Linked DNA regions of Methyloferula stellata AR4. Each later gene encodes a partner of the first gene's protein in a complex. Links are inferred from orthologs where the notes say so. Each region holds a gene or a part of one and is shown on either strand. Other genes may lie near its edges.

What was found.
Region 2: the proteins of carA (region 1) and carB are in contact, whole or in part, in a solved structure (PDB 1KEE), measured with the Escherichia coli proteins. The link is inferred for Methyloferula stellata AR4 from one-to-one orthologs.

What each region holds. Positions count from the first base shown.
Region 1 is NZ_ARWA01000001.1:1,568,420-1,578,516, reverse strand. Bases 4,474-7,333 are described here. They hold carA (glutamine-hydrolyzing carbamoyl-phosphate synthase small subunit), read left to right. Parts: upstream 4,474-5,238; coding sequence 5,239-6,429; downstream 6,430-7,333. Other genes in these bases: hisS (histidine--tRNA ligase), read right to left, coding at 6,602-7,333; A3OQ_RS0107685 (MFS transporter), read right to left, coding at 4,474-5,060. In the rest of the region: A3OQ_RS0107690 (FAD-dependent oxidoreductase), read right to left, coding at 199-3,699; more of A3OQ_RS0107685, read right to left, coding at 3,888-4,473; more of hisS, read right to left, coding at 7,334-8,206; A3OQ_RS0107670 (DUF2076 domain-containing protein), read left to right, coding at 8,356-9,135; A3OQ_RS0107665 (L,D-transpeptidase), read right to left, coding at 9,364-10,097. UniProt on the Escherichia coli protein: Small subunit of the glutamine-dependent carbamoyl phosphate synthetase (CPSase).
Region 2 is NZ_ARWA01000001.1:818,725-829,812, forward strand. Bases 5,248-9,098 are described here. They hold carB (carbamoyl-phosphate synthase large subunit), read left to right. Parts: upstream 5,248-5,574; coding sequence 5,575-8,898; downstream 8,899-9,098. Other genes in these bases: A3OQ_RS0104155 (DUF2237 family protein), read left to right, coding at 5,248-5,417; greA (transcription elongation factor GreA), read left to right, coding at 9,075-9,098. Also shown: A3OQ_RS0104140 (glycosyltransferase family 87 protein), read right to left, coding at 71-1,312; A3OQ_RS0104145 (pyridoxal phosphate-dependent aminotransferase), read left to right, coding at 1,485-2,687; A3OQ_RS0104150 (methyl-accepting chemotaxis protein), read left to right, coding at 2,843-4,528; more of A3OQ_RS0104155, read left to right, coding at 5,016-5,247; more of greA, read left to right, coding at 9,099-9,551; A3OQ_RS0104170 (HigA family addiction module antitoxin), read right to left, coding at 9,719-10,018; ethanolamine ammonia-lyase subunit EutC, read right to left, coding at 10,247-10,993; A3OQ_RS0104180 (ethanolamine ammonia-lyase subunit EutB), read right to left, coding at 10,990-11,088. UniProt on the Escherichia coli protein: Large subunit of the glutamine-dependent carbamoyl phosphate synthetase (CPSase).

The DNA.
Region 1 (10,097 bases):
GAGCGATCAATCAATCCAATTCATTATACTGCACGAACCGTTCTTATTTTAAGAATGGTTGTGCTGGGCAGGCCCCGGCCCTCCCGTCATTGCGAGGAGCGAAGCGACGAAGCAATCCAGGCCGCTTGCTTAAGCGGTTGCCCTGGATTGCTTCGCTACGCTGGCAATGACAATCGAGTCTCGGAAAAACTCCTGTTGTCACTCCGCCGCGACGGCGCGCCAGCCCAATTGGCGCAGCGACCGGTCGATCCACATCTTGGTCAGCTTCTCTTGCACGCCGTTTTGCGAGAGGCGCTGGCGCAGGCTGGCGAAATCGACCTTGTCCAGCGGCTGATCCTGGTTGAAGCAGGAGAAGACCACCGTCTCGGCGCCCGTTTCCGGATCTCTGTGAAGCTGCAGGCATTGACCGCAGATTTCCTTCATCGCGCATTGCATCGGCGAGTTGATCGATCCGATGGCGCAATGCGACGGCTTCAACAGAGGCTTCAAGACGCCGTGCCGCGCCTTCGCGACGGCATTCATCATGCCGTCCGAGCCGATGGCGATGATGCGATCGACCTGATCGAGGGGGATCGACGGCTTACCGAGCTTGCCCGATCCATAGGCCTCGATCGCTTCCACGATATTGCAGACCGTGGACATATCCTGCGGCCGTGTCGGCTTGAACCCGGGCGCTTCGTCCGAGCACCAGACGATGACATCGGCGGCGCGCTCGATTTCCTCGATCTTGTAGCGGTCGATCAGCCGCTTATAGCCTGCGATATAGATCACTTTCGAACCGCTGGCGCGCAGCGCCTGCCCGATCGAGAACAAGACCGCATTGCCGAGACCGCCGCCGACGAGCAGCACGGTTTCTTCATGCGGCGTTTCGGTCGGCTCGCCGGTCGGCCCCATCAAGATGACGGGTTCGCCCGGCTGCAGATGCGCGCAGAGATCCGACGAGCCGCCCATTTCCAGCACGATCGTCGAGAGCAGGCCCTGATATTTGTCGACGGATGCGCCGGTGAGCGCCAAGCCTTCCATCATCAAGGTCGTGCCGTCGGCGCGCGGCGCCAAAGCCTCGAAATTCTGCAAGCGATAGAATTGGCCGGGCATGAAAGCCCGCGCTGCGAAGGGCGCATGGACGGTAACTTCGACAATGGTCGGAGTCAGCCGCTCGACCGAGCGCACGGTGGCGCGCAGCCCCTCGTTCATCGTCGCGGCGAGAGCCTCCGGCGTCACGGGCGTATGCGCAGTCGCCGCCATCTGCCGGCTGACGACGGGATAGCCGAGTTTCGCGCTCGCCATTGCCTTCACGACATTGCCGGCGAAGCTCGGATGCAGATCGCCGAAGAAGCTGACGGATCGTCCATCCGGCCGCGCGCTCATCAGCACATGGACCGTGTTCGGCTTGCAGGATTTTTCCGGATGGACCGGCGTGCCATCCTCGCCATAGGCCTGGAAGTAACGGCCATCGAGCACGACGTTGAGCGGATCTTCGCGGCCGAGCACCGTGTTCGGCTGAGTGCCCGCCGCCACGATGACGGAGCGCGCGGGCAGCGTCAGTTTCTCGACGACGGCCTCGCCGGTCGCCGCGTCCTTCGAATGACGCGAGACGACCAATGCCTCAGCGACACCATAATGATCAACCTTGACCTCTTCAGGCGTCAGGCCTTCGGCGAAGCGAATGCCTTCCTGCATCGCCAGGGCCACTTCTTCGTGGTTCAGCGTATAGCTCGGCGCATCGATCAGACGGCGGCGATAAGCGATCACCACGCCGCCCCATTGGTCCAGCAGATCGGCGATGCGCGGCTTCAGTCCGGCCGCATGTGCGAGCTTGCGCTCGTCACGGATGGCCTTCGCATGGGCGATGAATTCGTCGGCGACTTCCTGCTCGTGCGGCGTCCAGATTCCGCGCACCCCTGCCTCGCCATGTTCGGCGATGAGCGTCTCGTAGCGGGTGACGAATTTCTCGACCTGCACGGGATAATAGGCGAGCGCCTCCGTCGCTGCGTCGATCGCGGTGAGGCCGCCACCGATCACCACGACGGGCAGGCGGATCTGCAAATTCGCAATCGAGTCAGCTTTGGCGGCTCCGGTCAATTGCAGCGCCATCAGGAAGTCCGAGGCCTGACGCACGCCGGGCGCCAAGCCGTTCTTCATCGGAATGACGGTCGGGCGTCCCGCGCCCGCGCAAAGCGCGATATGATCGAAGCCAAGCTCGAAAGCCTTGTCGATGCCGATCGTGCCGCCGAAGCGAACACCGCCGATCATGGTGAACTGGCTGCGGCGTTCCAGCAGCAGCCGGATCATCTTCAGGAAGTTTTTGTCCCAGCGGACCGTGATGCCATATTCCGCGACGCCGCCGAAGCCGGCGCTGGTGCGGCTCTCCAAAGGTTCGATCAGGCTCTTGACGTCAAAGACGGGCTCGAACGGGACGCGGCTGCCGTATTTGTCGACGCCCGACAAAGCCGGATCGAGCGGTTCAATCTTCAATCCGTCGACCGCGATGACGGTATGACCGTCGTTCATCAGATGATGCGAGAGCGTATAGCCCGCCGGCCCGAGCCCGACGACGAGCACCTTATAGCCGGTTGAAACCTTCGGCACCGGGCGGCGCAGATTGAGCGGGCTCCAGCGGGTGAAAAGCGAATAGATCTCGAAGCCCCAAGGCAGGGACAGAAGATCCTTCAGCGTCTCGGTCTCGATCTGCGGAATATCGACCGGCTCCTGCTTTTGATAGATGCAGGACTTCATGCAATCGTTGCAGATGCGGTGGCCGGTGCCGGCGCACATCGGATTATCGACGGTGGCGATCGCAATCGCGCCGACCACGAAGCCGCGCGTCTTCGTCAGATTCATCTCGGAGATTTTTTCTTCGAGCGGACATCCGTTAAGCGGCACGCCGAAGGCGCTGCCCTTGAACGCGCCCGTCTCCTTATCCTTCAAGCCGGTGGAGCAGCTATCCTTGCCCTGCGGATGGCACCAGATGCAGTAGTTCGCCTGATCGAGCGCGCCGCGCATATCCATGCCGTGATCGGTCAGCGCGAAGCCTTCGCGATGGCGCCAGCGATCCTTCGGCAGACGCGCCTGCGCGACGCCGTCGATGACCTCCGTCTCGATCGGAACGAGATGCGACGCGTCGAGCTTATGCGGCACGCGGAAGAGGACCCAGGATTTATGCGAAGCCTTGCCGGCCTGCGAGAGCGTCGCCCAGGCGGCATAGCGCGCCGCGAGGTCGAGCGCGGCTTCGTCGCCGTCATTGTCGAGCCAGTTCTGGACATGCTTGGCGTAGCTCAATTCGGTGATCGGCTCGCCGAACAGTTTTTCGAGTTCCGCCGTGACCACGGCCCCATCGATTTCCTCGGCCTCTTCGGCCGAGACGCCCTTGATCGCGCGGCGCTGCACGAAGAGCCGCTTCACCGTATAGATCGCAGCCAGCTCATTGTGGCGCGCCTGCATCGCCGAAATCTCGCCGGAGATTCCAAAGAGACGCCCGATGAAATCCTCGACATGCGGCGCCGCATCGACGATCAGCGCGGATTCTTCTTTGTGCTCGAGCGCCGACGGATCGGCACGTCCGGTCACGAGACGATTGTGCAGGGCTGCATCAGCTTCGGCCAGATAGGCGATGAACGCCTGATCGATCGCGGCCAGTCCGTCGACCTTATAGAGCTGCTCAAATGTGAAGCCCATTCCGAGTTGAAGCTTATGCGCCATTTATGATGCCCGTTTTCAAAGAGAGACCGTTCGGTGCGAGACCGAAGGTCCGAAATGCTTCATGGAAGGGGATTTGCGACAAATAGCCCCGTGCTAGGTTGGAATGTATCAAACTCAGTGGTTTCGGTACAAGCCACAAGCACATATGGATTAGGAGATAGCCAGGAATCCGGCCATCTGCACGATTTTTAATCGCCATAGCCATCATGCGGCGCGCTGGGCGCGCGCAGATTGGCGAGAAAGGCGAGACTTGTTGCCGCAAGGCCGAGCAGGCAGACCCCGAGCCATCCGGAGTGGGCCCAGAGAATGGTCGTCAGCAACGACAGGATTCCACCGCTGAAGAACATGCCTATACTATAGACAGCCATGAGCCGCGTCCGGATATCGGGATGCAAGCGAAACAGGATCGTCCGGTTCGAGACATCACTCGCCGTGGCGCCGAGATCGACGAGAATGATCCCGGCGACGATCCCGATCATGTTCGGCAGAAGCGCCATGACCACCCATGCGATGACCGTCAGCGCCAGCGCGAAGCGCAAGGTCACCTGCGGGCCTTTGCGGTCGACGAACCGTCCGGCGAGCGGTGCGGCAAGCGCCGCCGCCGCGCCCAAAAGGCCGAACATGCCGACGCTGTCGCTATGGAGACCGAAAGCCGGACTTTCGAGATAGAGGCTGAGACCAAGCCATAAACTATTGAAAGATCCGAAGTTCAGCGCCTGTGTAAAGACCGTCCGTCGCACCGCCGGCTCGTTGCGGACGAGCTTGACCAAAGACAGAAGCAGATGGTGATAGGGCGTCGTCGTCGGGCGCGCGAGCGGCACCATATAGCGGCGCAACAGCCAAAGCAGCGCCAGCATCGCCAGCGCCGCGAGGAGATAGACGGAACGCCAGCCGATGTAAAAGCCGATGAGGCCGCTGACCGTGCGCGCCAGAAGAATGCCGATGATCCCGCCGCGCGCCAGAAGCCCGATGACGCGGCCGCGCTCGGCGGCAGGCGCGAGATGCGCGACATAAGGCGCCAGCAGATAAGAGGTGATGCCGGTAAACCCCATCACCATGGCGGCGCCGAAAAAAAGGATGAGGTTCGACGCCGTGGCCATCACGAGGAGAGCCACAGCCTGCAAGGCGATGGCGCAAGAGACAAGGCGCCGGTTGTCGATCACATCGCCCAGGGGCAGCAGCAAAAGCACGCCCAATCCAAGGCCGAACTGCGTCAAAGTCGGCACGAGGCCCATGACGGCTTCATTGAGGCCGAAGCTTTTGCCGATATCGACGAGGAGCGGCTGCACATAATAGAAATTGGCAACCGATACGCCCGCCGCGAAAGCGAATGTCCGTAGCGCAGCCGGCGCCAAACTCATATTTTAACCCTCTCGGAGCACCCCCGCCCGCTTATCGCCGCTTTGAACCACGGTTGGCGGGAAAAATCGCGTCAAGCTTTCGCGAAATCGGCTCGACCTCTGGCGTTTGAGCGGCTTTCTCCTTAAGTAGACTGGCGCAGGGTTCAGAGTCCCTCAGCACCTCAGCAGAAGGATCGGAATGACGGACGACCAAACGATGGCGGCGGCAGACGACGGCTGGGCCGACCCGATTGCCACCGCGCTTTTGATTCTCGCCGATGGGACCGTGATCGAAGGCATGGGTTTCGGCTTTATCGGCGAAGCGGTCGGCGAGGTCTGTTTCAACACCGCAATGACCGGCTATCAGGAAATCCTGACAGACCCGTCCTATACCGGCCAAATCGTCACCTTCACCTTTCCGCACATCGGCAATGTCGGCGCCAATGAGGAAGATGTCGAAGGTCTTGTATCGTCCGGCGCCTGTGGCGTCATCGTCCATGCGCCGGTCACAGGGCCGTCCAATCATCGCTCGCGCGAGCATTTCAACGATTGGCTGAAGCGGCGCGGCATCATCGGGCTTTCCGGCATCGATACGCGCGCGCTCACCGCCTTCATTCGCGAGAAAGGCATGCCCAATGCCGTCATCGCGCATTCGCCCGATGGCGCCTTCGATCTTGAAGGTTTGAAGGCCAAAGCCGCCGGATGGCCCGGCCTCGTCGGGATGGATCTGGTGCCCGAGGCCTCGGCCCCCGAACGGCGCGAATGGGAAGGCACCACCTGGCTGCCTGAGATCGGCTATGGACAGAGCGGCCACAACAAATTTCGCGTCGTCGCGGTCGATTACGGCATCAAGAGCAATATTTTGCGGCTGCTCGCAGATGTCGGCTGCGCCGTGACCGTCGTGCCCGCGACGACCTCGGCTGAAGAGATTCTGGCCCTGAAGCCGGACGGCGTTTTTCTCTCGAACGGACCTGGCGATCCTGCCGCGACCGGCGCTTATGCCGTGCCGGTGATCCAAGCGCTGATCGCGCAAAAAATTCCGACCTTCGGCATTTGCCTCGGCCATCAGATGCTGGCGCTCGCCGTCGGCGCGAAGACCATGAAAATGCATCAAGGCCATCATGGCGCCAATCATCCAGTGATGGATTTCACCACCGGCAAGGTCGAGATCGTGTCGATGAACCATGGTTTCGCGGTCGATCCCGCGAGCCTGCCGTCGAACGCAAAGGAAACCCATCGCTCGCTTTTCGACGGATCGAATTGCGGCTTCGAGCTGACGGATCGCCCGGCCTTCGCCGTGCAATATCATCCGGAGGCTTCGCCCGGCCCGCGCGATAGCCATTATCTCTTTGCGCGCTTCGCGGCACTGATGGAAGCGAAGGGCGCGTAGCCGCCCCTCGCCCTTCGAGGCTCGCCAAGCGTGTTGCTTGCGACGGGCGTCGCTTCGCAACACCCTATTGCTCGCACCTCAGGGTGAGGGCAGCTGTGTGCTCGACCCTCAAACCCTCATGCTGAGGAGAGGCCCAAAGGGCCTCGCCTCGAAGCACGAGGGTTTTGCTTTTTCAAGCAAGCTTATGACGCGCCAGCACCTCTTGCACGGCCTCAACGAGTCTCTCCTCCGTCACCGTGAATTGCGCCTTGGCGCGGAGCTCGAGATAATCCGCGCGGTCCTTGGTCGAAGCGGCGAGCTCGGCGCCGAGCACAAGATCGCGGATCGAGACCTCGCCCTTCTCGCGCTCGTTCGAGCCTTGGATGACGGCGCAAATCGATGAACGCTTGTCGGCATATTTCAATTGCGCATTCATGCCCGACGCGCCGAGATAAAGTTCGGACCTTATGCCTGCCGCGCGGAGTTTCGAGACGAAACCCTGGTAGCGCGCGATCTCGGGCTGATCGAGCACCAGCACAATCACCGGCCCCGTCGCAGCCTCGCTCGTGACAATGGGCGAATTGATCGCCCGAAGTGCCGCGAAGAGTCGCGACACGCCGATGGAAAATCCCGTCGCCGGCACATTCTCGCCGCGAAAGCGTCCGACGAGCCCGTCGTAGCGGCCACCGCCGCCGACCGAACCGAAACGGATCGGCTTGCCGTCCTCGCCTTGCACTTCGAACGTGAGTTCCGCCTCGAAGACGGGACCCGTGTAATATTCGAGCCCGCGCACGACGGAAGGGTCGACCATAATCTGGCCTTCGCCAAAGCCGCTCGCCTTGGTGAGATCGATGATGGCTTCGAGTTCGTCGATACCTTGGGCACAGATGGCGTTGTCGCCGAATTTCTCGCGCAACGTCTTCAGCGTGCGCCTGTGATCCGGCTTCGCATAAAAAACCGCGCCGTCCTTCCAGCGATTGAAGACGATATAGTCTTTGATCTCGCCTTCCGGAATTTTATCCGCGGCGATGCTTTCGACTTCCGATGGCGATTCCATCATCGTCAACACGCCTTCGATCTGCTCACCATTGAGCCCGGCGCCCTTGGTGAAATCGCCGCTCTCGTCCTTTCGGCCGGTGCCAAGCAGGAGCCTGACGCCCTCGACGCCGAACTTGTCGAACTTGTCGATGGCGCGCAGCACGGTGAGCCTGCGTCCGGCATTCTCCTCGCCGCCAAGCCCGATCGATTCCAGCACGCCATCGAGCACTTTGCGGTTGTTGACCTTGATGACGTAATCGCCACGCTTAATGCCAAGCTTCTCCAGCGTATCCGCCGCCATCATGCAGATCTCGGCGTCCGCCGCGACGGAGCCGGCGCCAACCGTATCGGCATCGAATTGCATGAATTGCCGGAAACGGCCCGGCCCCGGCTTCTCGTTTCGAAACACATAGCCGGCGCGATAGCTGCGGTAAGGCTTCGGCAATTTATCGAAATTTTCGGCCACATAACGCGCGAGCGGCGCGGTCAGGTCATAGCGCAGCGACAGCCATTGCTCGTCATCGTCCTTGAACGAAAACACGCCTTCGTTCGGCCGGTCCTGATCCGGCAGGAATTTACCGAGCGCTTCGGTATATTCGATAAACGGCGTCTCGACCGCCTCGAAGCCATAAAGCTCGTAGGAGGCCTTGATCACATTCAGCATCTTCTGGGTCGCGGCGAGCTCGGCCGGACCGCGATCGGCGAGGCCGCGCGGCAGTTTTGCGCTGGCGCGCGGATTTATCTTTTTTTGTTCGGTCATGTCATGAAGCCTTGATTTGGCAGATGTCTTAGGGGGGCTTGGCCCCGCCGACAAGTAATCATCACCCTGGCGGGCCTTGGAGCCGCCCAGATCGCTCCCCATATTTTTTCGCGGCGGAATCTCTCCGCCTCTTTAACCGGGAGAATCCCATGTCACCCGAAGAACGGCAGTTGCTGATCGGCCTGTTTGACCGCGTGCGCGGCGCTGCCGCCAATCCACGCGACCGCGAAGCCGAAGCTCTCATCGATGACGCTGTCCGCGCCCAGCCTTATGCGCCTTATCTTTTGGCGCAGACAGTCCTTGTACAGGAACAGGCTTTGCGCGCGGCGAATGACCGCTTGCAGCAGCTCGAAGCGGAAGTACGCGACCTCCAGCAGCAGGCGAGCCAGCCCGCGGGCGGCGGCGGCTTTTTGAGCGGTTTGGGTTCGCTTTTCGGCGGCGGCAACCCGCCGCCGCGGTCGAGCGTGCCGCCATCCGGCAGTCCTTGGCAGCAGTCGCAGGGCTATAATGCGCCTCCTCCCCCACCTCCGCAAAGCCCGTGGGGCCAGCAGCAGCAGCCGCAAGGCGGCTTTGGCGCGCCGCCGGCCGGGCCTTGGGGCGGCCAGCCTCAGGGCGGCTTTGGAGCGCCGCAAAGCGGCGGCTTCCTGAAGGGTGCCTTGGGCGCCGCGGCGGGTGTCGCCGGCGGTGTGCTCTTGGCCGATTCGATCCGGGGTCTGATGGGCGGCCATAATAACAGCCTCGGCATCGCCGATGGGTTGGGCGGTCTCGGCGGCGGTTTAGGCGGCAGCCGCGAGACCGTGGTCAATAATTATTACAACGATGACGGCTCAGCGTTGCGCGCCCAGGATGCGCAGCAGGACGCCGATCAGGATCAAGACGACCAGCAGGACGCCGGAGACTATTCCGACGATTATTCCAGCGACGCTTGATCGCAAAGTGCGGGTGTCCCTTCTCCCGCTTGCGGGAGAAGGTGGCCCTCGTGTCAGCGAGGGTCGGATGAGGGGTCGAGAAGCTCCCACATCCTATATCGTCATAGACCAGCACCCAAAAAACGAGGCGAGGAACGACGTTTTGCGCCTCGCCCCAGCCTACCCTCATCCACATGCTTCGCATGACACCTTCTCCCGCAAGCGGGAGAAGGGGCGCCCCGCGGCCGCTTACATCACGATGACTTTGGTGCCGATCTTCACGCGCGTGTAAAGGTCTTCGACGTCCTGGTTCATCATGCGGATGCAGCCTGACGACACATTGGTGCCGATCGTATAGGGCTCATTGGTGCCGTGAATGCGATAGAGCGACGAGCCGAGATAAAGCGCACGGGCACCGAGCGGATTCTCTGGACCGCCCGCCATATGGGTCGGCAGGTCGGGACGGCGCAGCAGCATTTCGGAAGGCGGCGTCCAATCCGGCCATTCGGCCTTGCGGCTGATCGTCTTGATGCCCGACCATTCAAATCCGGGACGTCCGACGCCGATCCCGTAGCGCAAGGCGCGGCCGCCCGGCTCCACGTAGAATAAGAACTTGTTCGGCGTGTCGATGACGATCGTGCCCGGCCGTTCCTTGCCGGAATAATCGACTTCCTGGCGCTGATAGACCGGATCGATCTCGCGGCGCGGCGCACCGCCTTGCGGATCGGCATAGGCCGTCATCTGCGAGGCCGACCCCGCGGGCGCATTCATCGAACGCGGCCCCGGCATATAGCCCGGCGACGGATTGCGGCCGGTCATCAGCAATTCGAGAAAGCCGCCGCCATAATTGCCGGGCGCGCTTTGCTGAGGCGGCGCGGCCATCTCCGCGGAGGGATCGTTATAAGGCTGGGCCTGACGCGGCCCGAGGCCGGAAATCACATGCGGATCGGCATGAGCCGCAAAGGGCGCCGCCACGAGCGACA
Region 2 (11,088 bases), 750 kb from region 1 along the record:
ACTCAAAGGTGATCGCACAAATAACGAAGAGGTGGATGGAAAGGTTCCAGAGACGGTGAATTTTAACTGTTCAACATGGGTTCGTGTGGTGAGCGGTCAGAGCCGGCTCGGCTGCTGGCGCTGCACCGCACCAGGCCCGGCGTAGGATCGCGAAGAAAAACAAAGCCATCACAAAAGTGCCGATCGGAACATGCGCGGCGGTCGCCAAAGGCCGGGCGAGCAAGGGCGAGATCCAGACGCAGGCAAAGAGCGTCTTCTCGAAGGGACGAAAGCCTTTTTCGCATCCGTAAGAAACGGCGAACGCCAAGGCAGGCCCAAGCAGGACCATGTCGTAATCGAGGACATAGGGCGGCGCGAGCAAGGTGCCGCTCAGCAAGGCCGCCCCCTTCAGCCGGTCGTCGGCGGCGGAATGCCAAAGCCAGGCCAGCGCCGCGATCAGAGCGAGGAGCAGGAGAGCCTGGAGGAGATAGGCTTCTCCCACCGAAGCGCCGAGAAGCCTCGCCGCCGCGAACAGGCTCTGCATTTTTTCGAAGCCGACGCCGCCTTGTTCGAGAACGATCGTCTTGGTGAGGGTGAGGCTTGCGAAGAAGCTCGACCAGACCTCGGGACCAAACGCGGCCCAGGTCGCGAATGTCAGGACCGCCAGGGTTGCAACGCCAGACGCGATGCACCGCCAATAACCGCCGGCCAGCAAAGCGATCGGGACTAGCATGGCGAATTGCGGCTTATAGGCGAGCCCGGCAAACAGAATGCCGGCGAGCCAGGGCCGGGCTCTCAGGTTGAGAAGCCCGCCTGCGAGAAGCGCCGCCGTGAGGAAGCCATTATGGCCATGCGTCAAATTGACGAAGACGGCTGGAAAGGCGAGCGCCGGGATGACGGCTTGCCGCCAGGCAATCCCGGCTGGTTTCAAGATCGCCCAGACCGCAGCCAGATAGAGCGACAGGGTCGTGGCCTGCCAGACCAGAAGCGCCAGCAAGTAAGGCAAGCACGCAAGCAGCCCGGCGACGCCGAGAAAATAAGGCGGATAGGACCAAAGATAAAAATCGGGCGAGGGGCCGAAGAGCTCCGCCTGTTTTGCCGTATGAGCCTTGGTGTCATAGGCGCTCGCCGCCTGGCCTTCGCGGACCTCCTGGCCCGCCGCCCAGATCTCGCTGAAATCCGGGCCGAGCGGGCGGCCGAAGCGGTCGTGTCCGTCCCGTGTGGTCGCGACCAGAAGGACGATTGCGCAGCCAAACATTGCCAGCAGAAGGATCGGATAGATCCGAAGCCTTGCTTCTGTCAGCCAAAGGCCGGATTTCAGGCTCAGGGTCATGAGACATCCCGCAGCGGTCGCGCGAGACAGCAATAGAGCGCAGTCTCTTAATTTCGCCTTGCCGGTAGCGGAAACTCGCGGTCTTTCTTTGGGAATGCTCGCGATCGCTTGACTAGCGCGGCCCGGCTTCAGGCGCTAAATCTTGCCACCCCCTCAACCGGAGTTCTTTTCGATGGCCTTTATCGCCGATGCCTTGCTGCGCGTGAAACCCTCCGCGACGATCGTGGTGACGCAGAAGGCGCGCGACCTCAGAGCCGCCGGGCGCGACATCATTTCGCTCTCGGTCGGCGAGCCGGATTTCGATACGCCCGACAATATCAAGAAGGCGGCGATCGCGGCGATCGAGCGGGGTGACACGAAATATACGCCGGTTGCCGGTATCCAGCCTTTGCGCGAAGCGATCGCGCAAAAATTCAAACGCGAGAACGGGCTCGACTACAAGCCGTCGCAGACGATCGTCGGTACCGGCGGCAAGCATATTCTGTTCAACGCCTTTCTGGCGACGGTCAATCCGGGCGACGAAGTCATCATTCCGGCGCCCTATTGGGTCAGCTATCCGGATATGGTTGCCATTGCAGGCGGCGTGCCGGTCATCGTTCCAACGAAGATGGAACATGAATTCAAGCTGCAGGCGGAAGACCTCGACCGCGCCATCACGCCGAAGACGAAATGGCTTTTATTGAATTCGCCGTCGAATCCGTCCGGCGCCGCCTATACGCGGGCTCAATTGAAAGCACTGACCGATGTGCTTTTGCGCCACCCGCATGTCTGGGTGCTGACGGACGATATTTACGAACATCTGACCTATGGCGATTTCACCTTCACCACGCCGGCGCAAGTCGAGCCCGCTTTGATCGATCGCACACTGACGATGAACGGCGTTTCGAAATCCTATGCCATGACCGGCTGGCGCATCGGCTATGCGGCGGGGCCCGATGTTCTCATCAAGGCGATGGACATGCTGCAAGGTCAGCAAACCTCGGGCGCCTGTTCGATCGCGCAATGGGCATCCGTCGAAGCTTTGACGGGCCCGCAGGATTTCATCGCGGAGCGCCGCAAAATATTCGAGAGCCGGCGCGATCTCGTCGTCTCGATGCTCAATCAAGCAAAGTATTTGAAATGCCCGTCGCCGGAAGGCGCCTTCTATGTCTATCCGTCTTGCGCCGAAGCGATCGGCAAGAAGACGCCGGACGGAAAGGTAATCGCGAGCGACGAAGATTTCGTCTCGGCGCTGCTCGAGATGGAAGGAGTCGCCGTCGTGCAGGGATCCGCCTTCGGTCTCGGCCCGAATTTCCGCATTTCCTATGCGACCTCGACCTCTGTGCTTGAAGACGCCTGCACCAAGATCCAGCGCTTTTGCGCGTCGCTCAATTGAATGTGATCCATGCGAAACGCGATTGCAGAATCTGGAAATGCAACTCGGTGCGCGCTCAAACGCCGCGCTTGTGTGACGCTTCGATGACTCGCTTTCTAACTCAATTTTAAGCTTAAGCTTCGTAAAACGAGCGATATTCGCTGGTTCATAAACTCGTGCGCCGCTTTCTCGCTCATTTCAAACTCATCCATCAATTCGCTTTGCTCGCGATTGCCTTCGCTTTGTTGTCGGGGTTCGGCGCGGCTGTGATTTGGATGAAGATCAATGATCTGCAAAAGGCCAATGCGCGGATCATAGAGCAGCAATTTCCATCGCGTCTGGCTCTTGCCGAGGCCAAAGGTTCGGCGGCGGCTTTCGCGGCGCTTGCCTATCGCGCGCAGACCGCCGATGCCGAGCAGTTGAAAGACATCAGGGAGACGATCGTCCAGGAAGAGCGGCGCTTCCGGCATTGGCTCCAGAACGTCGCCACTGACGATCCTCAGACGGCGCATGATCTATCCGGTATCGAAGCCCGATTTGAAAAGATGCTCGCCTTCGTGCGGCATTTCGTCAGCTCCGCGCAGACAGCGGAGACGGAACCGCGCGACTTCCAGCTCGAATATCGCTTCAGCCCGTTGCGCGACGATCTCGATGCGAGCCTCAATCATCTCTCCAACGCGCTCGGGAGCGCGGCGCAGGACTATGTAGAATTCACCCAGCATGTGCAGTCGGTGGAATTGCTGTCCACGGTCGAGGTGATCGCCGCGGGCTATGTGACGATCTTTGTGTGCACGATTCTTTGGGCGGCCTTCGGCATTGCCGGCCCGCTTCGAAGGCTGGCCGATACGACCCGGGCCATAGTCGACGGGCATCTCGACGTTCAAATTTCTGACCGCGGCTATGCCGAGGAAATCTGCGTCATGAGCCAAGCGCTCACCGTGTTTCGCGACACTGCCTTGTTCACACGCAAGCTTGAAGAAGATCACGTGGCGGCGAGGGCGGAGGCCGACCGGGCTTTGATTTTGGAACGGCGCCGTGTCGCCGAAATTTTCCGCAAGGATGTGATGGAAGCGATCATGATCGTTTCCGGCGCCAGCAGTGAATTGCAAAGAAGCGCGACTTTCATGCGTGACCGGGCGATCGAAACCGATCTCCAGGCGCAGACCGTGGTGAAGGTGTCAGCCGAAACGATCGAGACGGTCGGTTCGCTTTCGCATTCCTCGACGCAATTGTCCGGAACCGTCGGCACCATGAACGAACAATTGCTGGACGCGACGCATATCGCGATCAAAGCCGTCACGGATGGCCGCTCGACATCGCAAAGCGCGCATGAGCTCGTCGGCGCCGTCGACGCGATCAGCAAGATCGCCGACTTCATCTCCGACGTCGCCTATAAGATCAATCTTCTCGCCTTGAACGCGACGATCGAAGCGGCGCGTTGCGGTGAACTCGGACGGGGATTTGCCGTTGTGGCGGCCGAGGTGAAGCATCTTGCCCACGCGACCTCGCATGCGGCGGCGGATATCGCGCGGCAGCTCGCGGCCGTGAAAGGCGCGACCGATCAGGTGGTCAATGCCATCGACGTCACGGTCGACGGGATCGGCCAGATCGGCGAAATGGCCAGCGTGCTCGAGTCCGCGCATGGCGAAAGAGAACAGGCGACACGCAATATTACGGGCTGCGTCCATTCGGTCGTCCTGAATGCCAAGCATGTGTCCGACGTCATCTACGATGTCTGTCTGTCGACGGGAGAGACGCAGCGCGTCGCGGAAGCCATGCTGTCGGCGACGCAGGAATTATCTGAGCAGGCCGAACGCCTGCTCAGCCGGTCGCATGAATTTTGTGAAAAAATCGCTGCCTAGAGCATGATCCCGAAAAGTTGCAGACTTTTTGGATAAGGATCATGCGCTTAAACAAATATTCGCAGCGCGATTGATCATGCCAGAGTGGAATATGGGTTTTAGATGCAAGAAAGCCCGGTTCCAAATCTATGGAACCGGGCTCTTGCCACCCATTCGCCCGCGTCCGCGGAAATGAAACCGTTATCCCCCGACCGGTTTCTGCGTCGTCAGCCCCTATTCTGTAGCAGAGGGCCTTTCATCTGTCTGTGTTTTTACGGTCACAGTCACAGGAAGAAATGAAGGCCGGCGCATTTTGCTCTAAAATGACAGCGGGGTTGTCGCGCCCCGCTAAATCTGGTTTTCTGGCCTGAGCATGTTCCTCGGAAGGGCGATCGGCTTTCCGGAGCGGATATCTTTAACTTATTGATACGGGGTATGTTCTGCCGGTTGGCCTGTAGCCCTGGCGGGGCGGGTGCCTCTGTCGATCTTAAGCTTAAGCGGGGATTGAATGTTAAGGGATGATACCGGCGGGAGCGGACGCCGGCCCTCGCGTAATGTGCTCGGCGAACCGCTGGAAAGCTGCTCCTTCGATCCCTTGACCGGATATTACCGCAACGGTTGTTGCGATACGTCGTTGGAGGACACCGGCAGCCACACGGTCTGCGTCGTGACGACGGAGGAATTTCTCGCCTTCTCGAAAAAGGCAGGCAATGATCTTTCGACGCCGCTGCCGCAATATGGGTTTCCCGGCCTGAAGCCTGGCGACCGCTGGTGCCTCGTCGCGGCGCGCTGGCAGCAAGCCTTCATGGCGGGCAAGATGCCGCGCGTCGTCCTGCGCGCCACGCATGAAGGTGCGCTCGAATATTGTGCGCTTGAAGACTTGAAACGTTACGCCATCGATCTTTCTTGAACGGTATTGCTGGAACAGCGCGCTTATGCCGATATTTCGGGACGCACTCCTCAGCACAAGAGCATCTTAAACTTGGCCCTTACCTGAGGTGGCCGTAAGGCGGCCCTCTCGGAAGGCGGCCCATGCGCAAAGCCACTGCGAAGATTATACGGAGACCATGCCGAAACGCACCGATATCGCGACCATCATGATCATCGGCGCCGGTCCGATCATCATCGGACAGGCCTGCGAATTTGACTATTCGGGAACGCAGGCCTGCAAGGCCTTGCGCGCGGAAGGCTATCGCATCGTCCTCGTCAATTCCAATCCGGCGACGATCATGACCGACCCGGATATGGCGGACCGCACCTATGTCGAGCCGATCACGCCGGACGTTGTCGCCAAGATCATCGCCAAGGAACGCTATGCCGTGCCGGGCGGCTTCGCGCTGCTGCCGACCATGGGCGGACAGACTGCGTTGAATTGCGCGCTTTCGCTGAAAAAAATGGGCGTGCTCGACGATTTCGGCGTCGAGATGATCGGTGCGACGGCGGACGCAATCGACATGGCCGAAGACCGCGAGCGGTTTCGCGAGGCCATGACGCGCATCGGCCTTTCGACGCCGCGTTCGCACCAGATCAAGACGCTCACGCAAGCGCTCGACATCCTGGACGATATCGGCCTGCCGGCGATCATCCGCCCATCCTTCACCATGGGCGGAACCGGGGGCGGCATCGCCTATACCAAGACCGAATTCATCGAGATCATCGAGCGCGGCATAGACGCCTCGCCGACGAGCGAGGTTCTGGTCGAGGAAAGCGTGCTCGGCTGGAAAGAATATGAAATGGAGGTTGTCCGCGACAAGGCGGATAATTGCATCATCATCTGCTCGATCGAAAATATCGATCCGATGGGCGTGCATACGGGCGATTCGATCACGGTCGCGCCCGCGCTGACGCTCACCGACAAGGAATATCAGGTGATGCGCGATGCCTCGCTCGCGGTATTGCGCGAGATCGGCGTCGAGACCGGCGGCTCCAATGTGCAATTCGCGGTCAATCCCGAGAACGGCCGGATGATCGTGATCGAGATGAATCCGCGTGTGTCGCGATCCTCGGCTCTCGCTTCCAAGGCGACGGGATTTCCGATCGCCAAGGTCGCGGCGAAACTCGCCGTCGGCTACACGCTGGACGAGATCGCAAACGACATCACGGGCGGCGCGACGCCGGCTTCCTTCGAACCTTCGATCGATTACGTCGTCACGAAAATCCCGCGTTTCGCCTTCGAAAAATTTCCCGGCGCCGAGCCTATTCTGACGACGGCGATGAAATCCGTCGGCGAGGTCATGGCGATCGGCCGGACTTTCGCTGAAAGTCTGCAAAAGGCGCTGCGTTCGCTCGAAATCGGCCTCAACGGCCTCGACGAGATCGAGATCGAAAATGTCGGCGCAGGCGACGACAAGAATGCCGTGCGCGCCGCGCTCGGCCGCCCGACGCCCGACCGCCTCCTCACCGTCGCGCAGGCGCTGCGCTATAAGCTGAGCCAGGACGAAATCTACGAAGCCTGCAAGATCGATCGCTGGTACATCGAGCGCCTGCAGGAGATCGTCGATCTCGAAGACAAGGTGCGGAAATATGGCCTGCCGAAAGACGCAGCCAATCTGCGTCTGTTGAAGGCTGCGGGGTTCTCCGACGCGCGGCTTGCGGGCTTGGCGCATCTGAACGAGGCCGATGTCGCGGCCGAGCGCAAAAGGCTCGACGTGCATCCGGTTTTCAAGCGCATCGACACATGCGCGGCGGAATTCGCTTCGCCCACCGCCTATATGTATTCGACCTATGAGACGCCCTTCGCCGGCCATGCGGCCAACGAGGCATATCCCTCCGCGCGGGAAAAAATCGTCGTGCTGGGCGGCGGCCCCAATCGTATCGGCCAGGGCATAGAGTTCGATTATTGCTGCTGTCATGCCTCTTACGCTTTGCGCGAGCAAGGCTATGAGACGATCATGATCAATTGCAATCCGGAAACGGTTTCGACCGATTACGATACGTCGGACCGGCTCTATTTCGAGCCATTGACCTCGGAAGACGTGCTCGAAATCCTCGCCAAGGAACAAGAAAGCGGCACGCTCAAGGGCGCGATCGTGCAATTCGGCGGACAGACGCCCTTGAAGCTCGCGCATCGTCTCGAACAGGCAGGCATCGCCATTCTCGGCACCAGCGTCGACTCGATCGATCTTGCCGAGGACCGCGACCGTTTCAAACGGCTTCTCGACAAGCTCGGGTTGAAACAGCCGAAGAACGGCATCGCCTATTCCGTCGAGCAATCGCGGCTGATCGCAGCCGAACTCGATCTGCCGCTTGTCGTGCGGCCTTCCTATGTGCTCGGCGGCCGCGCGATGGCGATCATCCGCGATCAGGCGGCGCTCGATGATTATCTGCTCGGCACCTTGCCGGGCCTCGTGCCCTCCGACGTCAAGGCGCGCTATCCAAACGACAAGACCGGGCAGATCAATACGGTGCTCGGTAATAATCCTTTGCTCTTCGACCGCTATTTATCGGATGCGGTCGAGGTCGATGTCGATGCCCTGTGCGATGGCGAGGACGTCTTCGTCTGCGGCATCATGGAACATATCGAAGAAGCCGGCATTCATTCGGGCGACAGCGCGTGCTCTCTGCCGCCGCGCTCGCTGTCCGCCGACATGCTCATGCGGCTTGAGGAGCAGACCCGGAAGCTCGCTCTGGCCTTGAATGTGGGCGGCCTCATGAACGTGCAATATGCGCTGAAAGAGGGTGAGATCTATGTGCTCGAGGTCAACCCCAGAGCCTCGCGCACCGTGCCCTTCGTCGCCAAAGTGATCGGCATGCCCATCGCCAAAATCGCGGCGCGGCTGATGGCCGGCGAGAAGCTCGCGTCTTTTGGCCTGAAGCCGATGAAGGGCGATCATGTCGGCGTCAAGGAAGCCGTGTTTCCCTTCGCGCGGTTCCCGGGCGTCGATACGGTTCTCGGCCCGGAAATGCGCTCGACCGGCGAGGTCATCGGGCTCGACCGCTCCTTTGCGATCGCATTTGCCAAGAGCCAGCTTGGCGGCGGCACCAAGGTCCCGAAGACCGGGACCGTCTTCGTCTCGGTACGGGATGTGGATAAGCCGCGCATGCTCGAGACGATCAGGCTTCTCGTCGAGCTCGGATTCAAGATCAAGGCGACAGGCGGCACGTCGCGTTTCCTCGAAAGCGAGGGCGTTCCTGCCCAAAAAATCAACAAAGTTTCCGAAGGGCGGCCGCATGTCGTGGATGCGATCACAAACGGCGGGATCCAGCTCGTGTTCAACACGACGGAGGGGGCGCAGGCGCTGGCCGATTCGCGCTCGCTGCGCCGCGCTGCCCTCTTGCATAAGGTGCCTTACTACACCACTCTGGCAGGAGCGATTGCCGCCTCGCAGGGGATAAGGGCCTATGTGGCGGGTGATCTCGAAGTGCGCGCCCTTCAGGACTATTTCACCTGAATTTTCTTGCGAAAATCGCGCAGCGGCGGCAGGTTTGGAGTTCACTCCAACGGGTCGCAGCAAGACTCGGCTCGCGGCATTTGACCGATCAGGATGCCGGGGTATCCGAATAGGACGGAGCGCGGAAGCTGAAACGGGGCTAAAAGCCCATCAATAGAGCGGTGAAAGAGATTTCGATGGTGGACAAGATTCCGATGACGCCGGGTGGCCATAGCGCCCTCGAAGAGGAATTGAAGCAGCGCCAGCAGGTCGAGCGGCCCCGGATCATCCAGGCCATCGCCGAAGCGCGCTCTCACGGCGACCTATCCGAAAACGCCGAATATCATTCCGCCAAGGAGGCGCAATCCTTGAACGAGGGCCGCATCGCCGAGCTCGAGGACAAGCTGTCGCGCTCCGAAGTCATCGACGTGACGAAACTTTCCGGCACGACCGTTATGTTCGGCGCGACCGTGACCTTGATCGACGAGGATACCGAGGAAAAGAAGATCTATCAAATCGTCGGCGAGAGCGAGGCCGATGTGAAAAAGGGACGTGTATCCATCACCTCGCCGACGGCCCGCGCGCTGATCGGCAAGAAGGTCGGCGACACTGTTGAAGTGAATACGCCCGGCGGCGGCAAGAGCTATGAGATTTTGAACGTCGCGTTTCAGTAAATCGGCTGAAACCTATTCCCAATAGGACCAATCTTTCGGAGCGTCATGCGCGGACTTGATCCGCGCATCCAGGCGGCCGGGGTTAAACGCTGAGCTGCCGACTTTAGAAAGCATTCTTGGATGCGCGGATCAAGTCCGAGCATGACGGCACGACAGATGATTCGTCCTCACGGAAAAAACGCGACGATGCCGGGGTGTTTCTCGATCCCCGAATAATCGTTCTCGGCTTGCGCCTTGGCGAGATCGAAAGCCTGTTGAAGGTTGAGCCAATAATTCGGCTCCTTCGAAAAATAAAGTCCCAGCCTTATAGAAAGGTCGGCATCGACCGGCGCCTGGCCGCGCAAGATCGTGCTGATCAGATCGCCCGATACTTTAAGCGCGGCGGCGAGCTGGCTGCCGTTCATGCCGAGATCGGAGAGATATTGATCTTGCAGGATGCGGCCGGGATGTTTCGGAGCCTTCGCCATCTTCGCTCTCGCGCTTTTAGGTTCTTCGATCGATGTGAGCGACCCTTCTCCCAGTGGGAGAAGGTGGCCCGACGAAGTCGGGCCGGATGAGGGGTTACGGTCTTTGGCGGGAGGTCGTAACCCCTCACCCGGTCAGCTCCGCTGACCACCCTCTCCCGCTGGGAGAGGGTTCGCACGCCAATGTGACGTGCCATCATTTATAACGCAACAGGTTCCGTTAGATAAGCCTCAGGCCGATCCGCCGTCGAGCGCCAGCGCGTCGTCTTCCTTCAACAGCGTGCCGGTGCATTTCAGCTTTTGGGCGAGCCCGATCATGGCCAGGATGCGCTTTGCCGCGTCTTCAAGCGAGAGACCATCCGGCCTGATGTTCGAGATGCAATTACGGTTTGAATCTTTGCTGACGCCCGCCCTCGGTGCATAAGTGATATAGGCGCCGAGACTGTCGCTGGCGGACAAGCCCGGCCGCTCGCCGATCAGCACCACGACGAGCAATGTTCCAAGCGCTTCGGTGATCTCGTCGCCGAGTGCGACGCGGCCCTGCTGCGCGATGACGGGTGGTGCGAAGCGCCACGCCGGCGATGCGGCAATCAATTTTGCGAGCGCTGCGCCCTGCGTTTGCAAGGCCTGCGCCGAGAGCCCATCGGCCAGCACCAAAGCGGCGTCGTAAGGCCCCGGATGAAGACGAGCGCGACTGTCTGGCGCGAGACGCCGCCCGAAATCCGGGCGCTGCAAATATTGCGCGCGGTTTTCCGCTTGGCTTTTCACGACGATCGGTGAAGGGTCACCAAGTTCCATTATGAGGCGCTCGATATTGAGGCTCGCATGCACGGCATCGCGGGCGCGCGCATGAGCGAGTGCGAATTCGAGCACACGTTGCGTCGGCAGCGAATCGCCGGTTCGGCCGAGCGCGATGCGCGCCGTTGTCGCGCGCCGCAAATGCGCCCAAGCGTCACCGAAAGGGTCTTCATTGCTCATGACGATCCCAATAGTTTCGCTGCGCCGCCTTCGAGCCGCGGCCGCACGCGGCCTTTGTCGTCCATGATCCCCATGCGCATGAGCCAGGCTTCGAA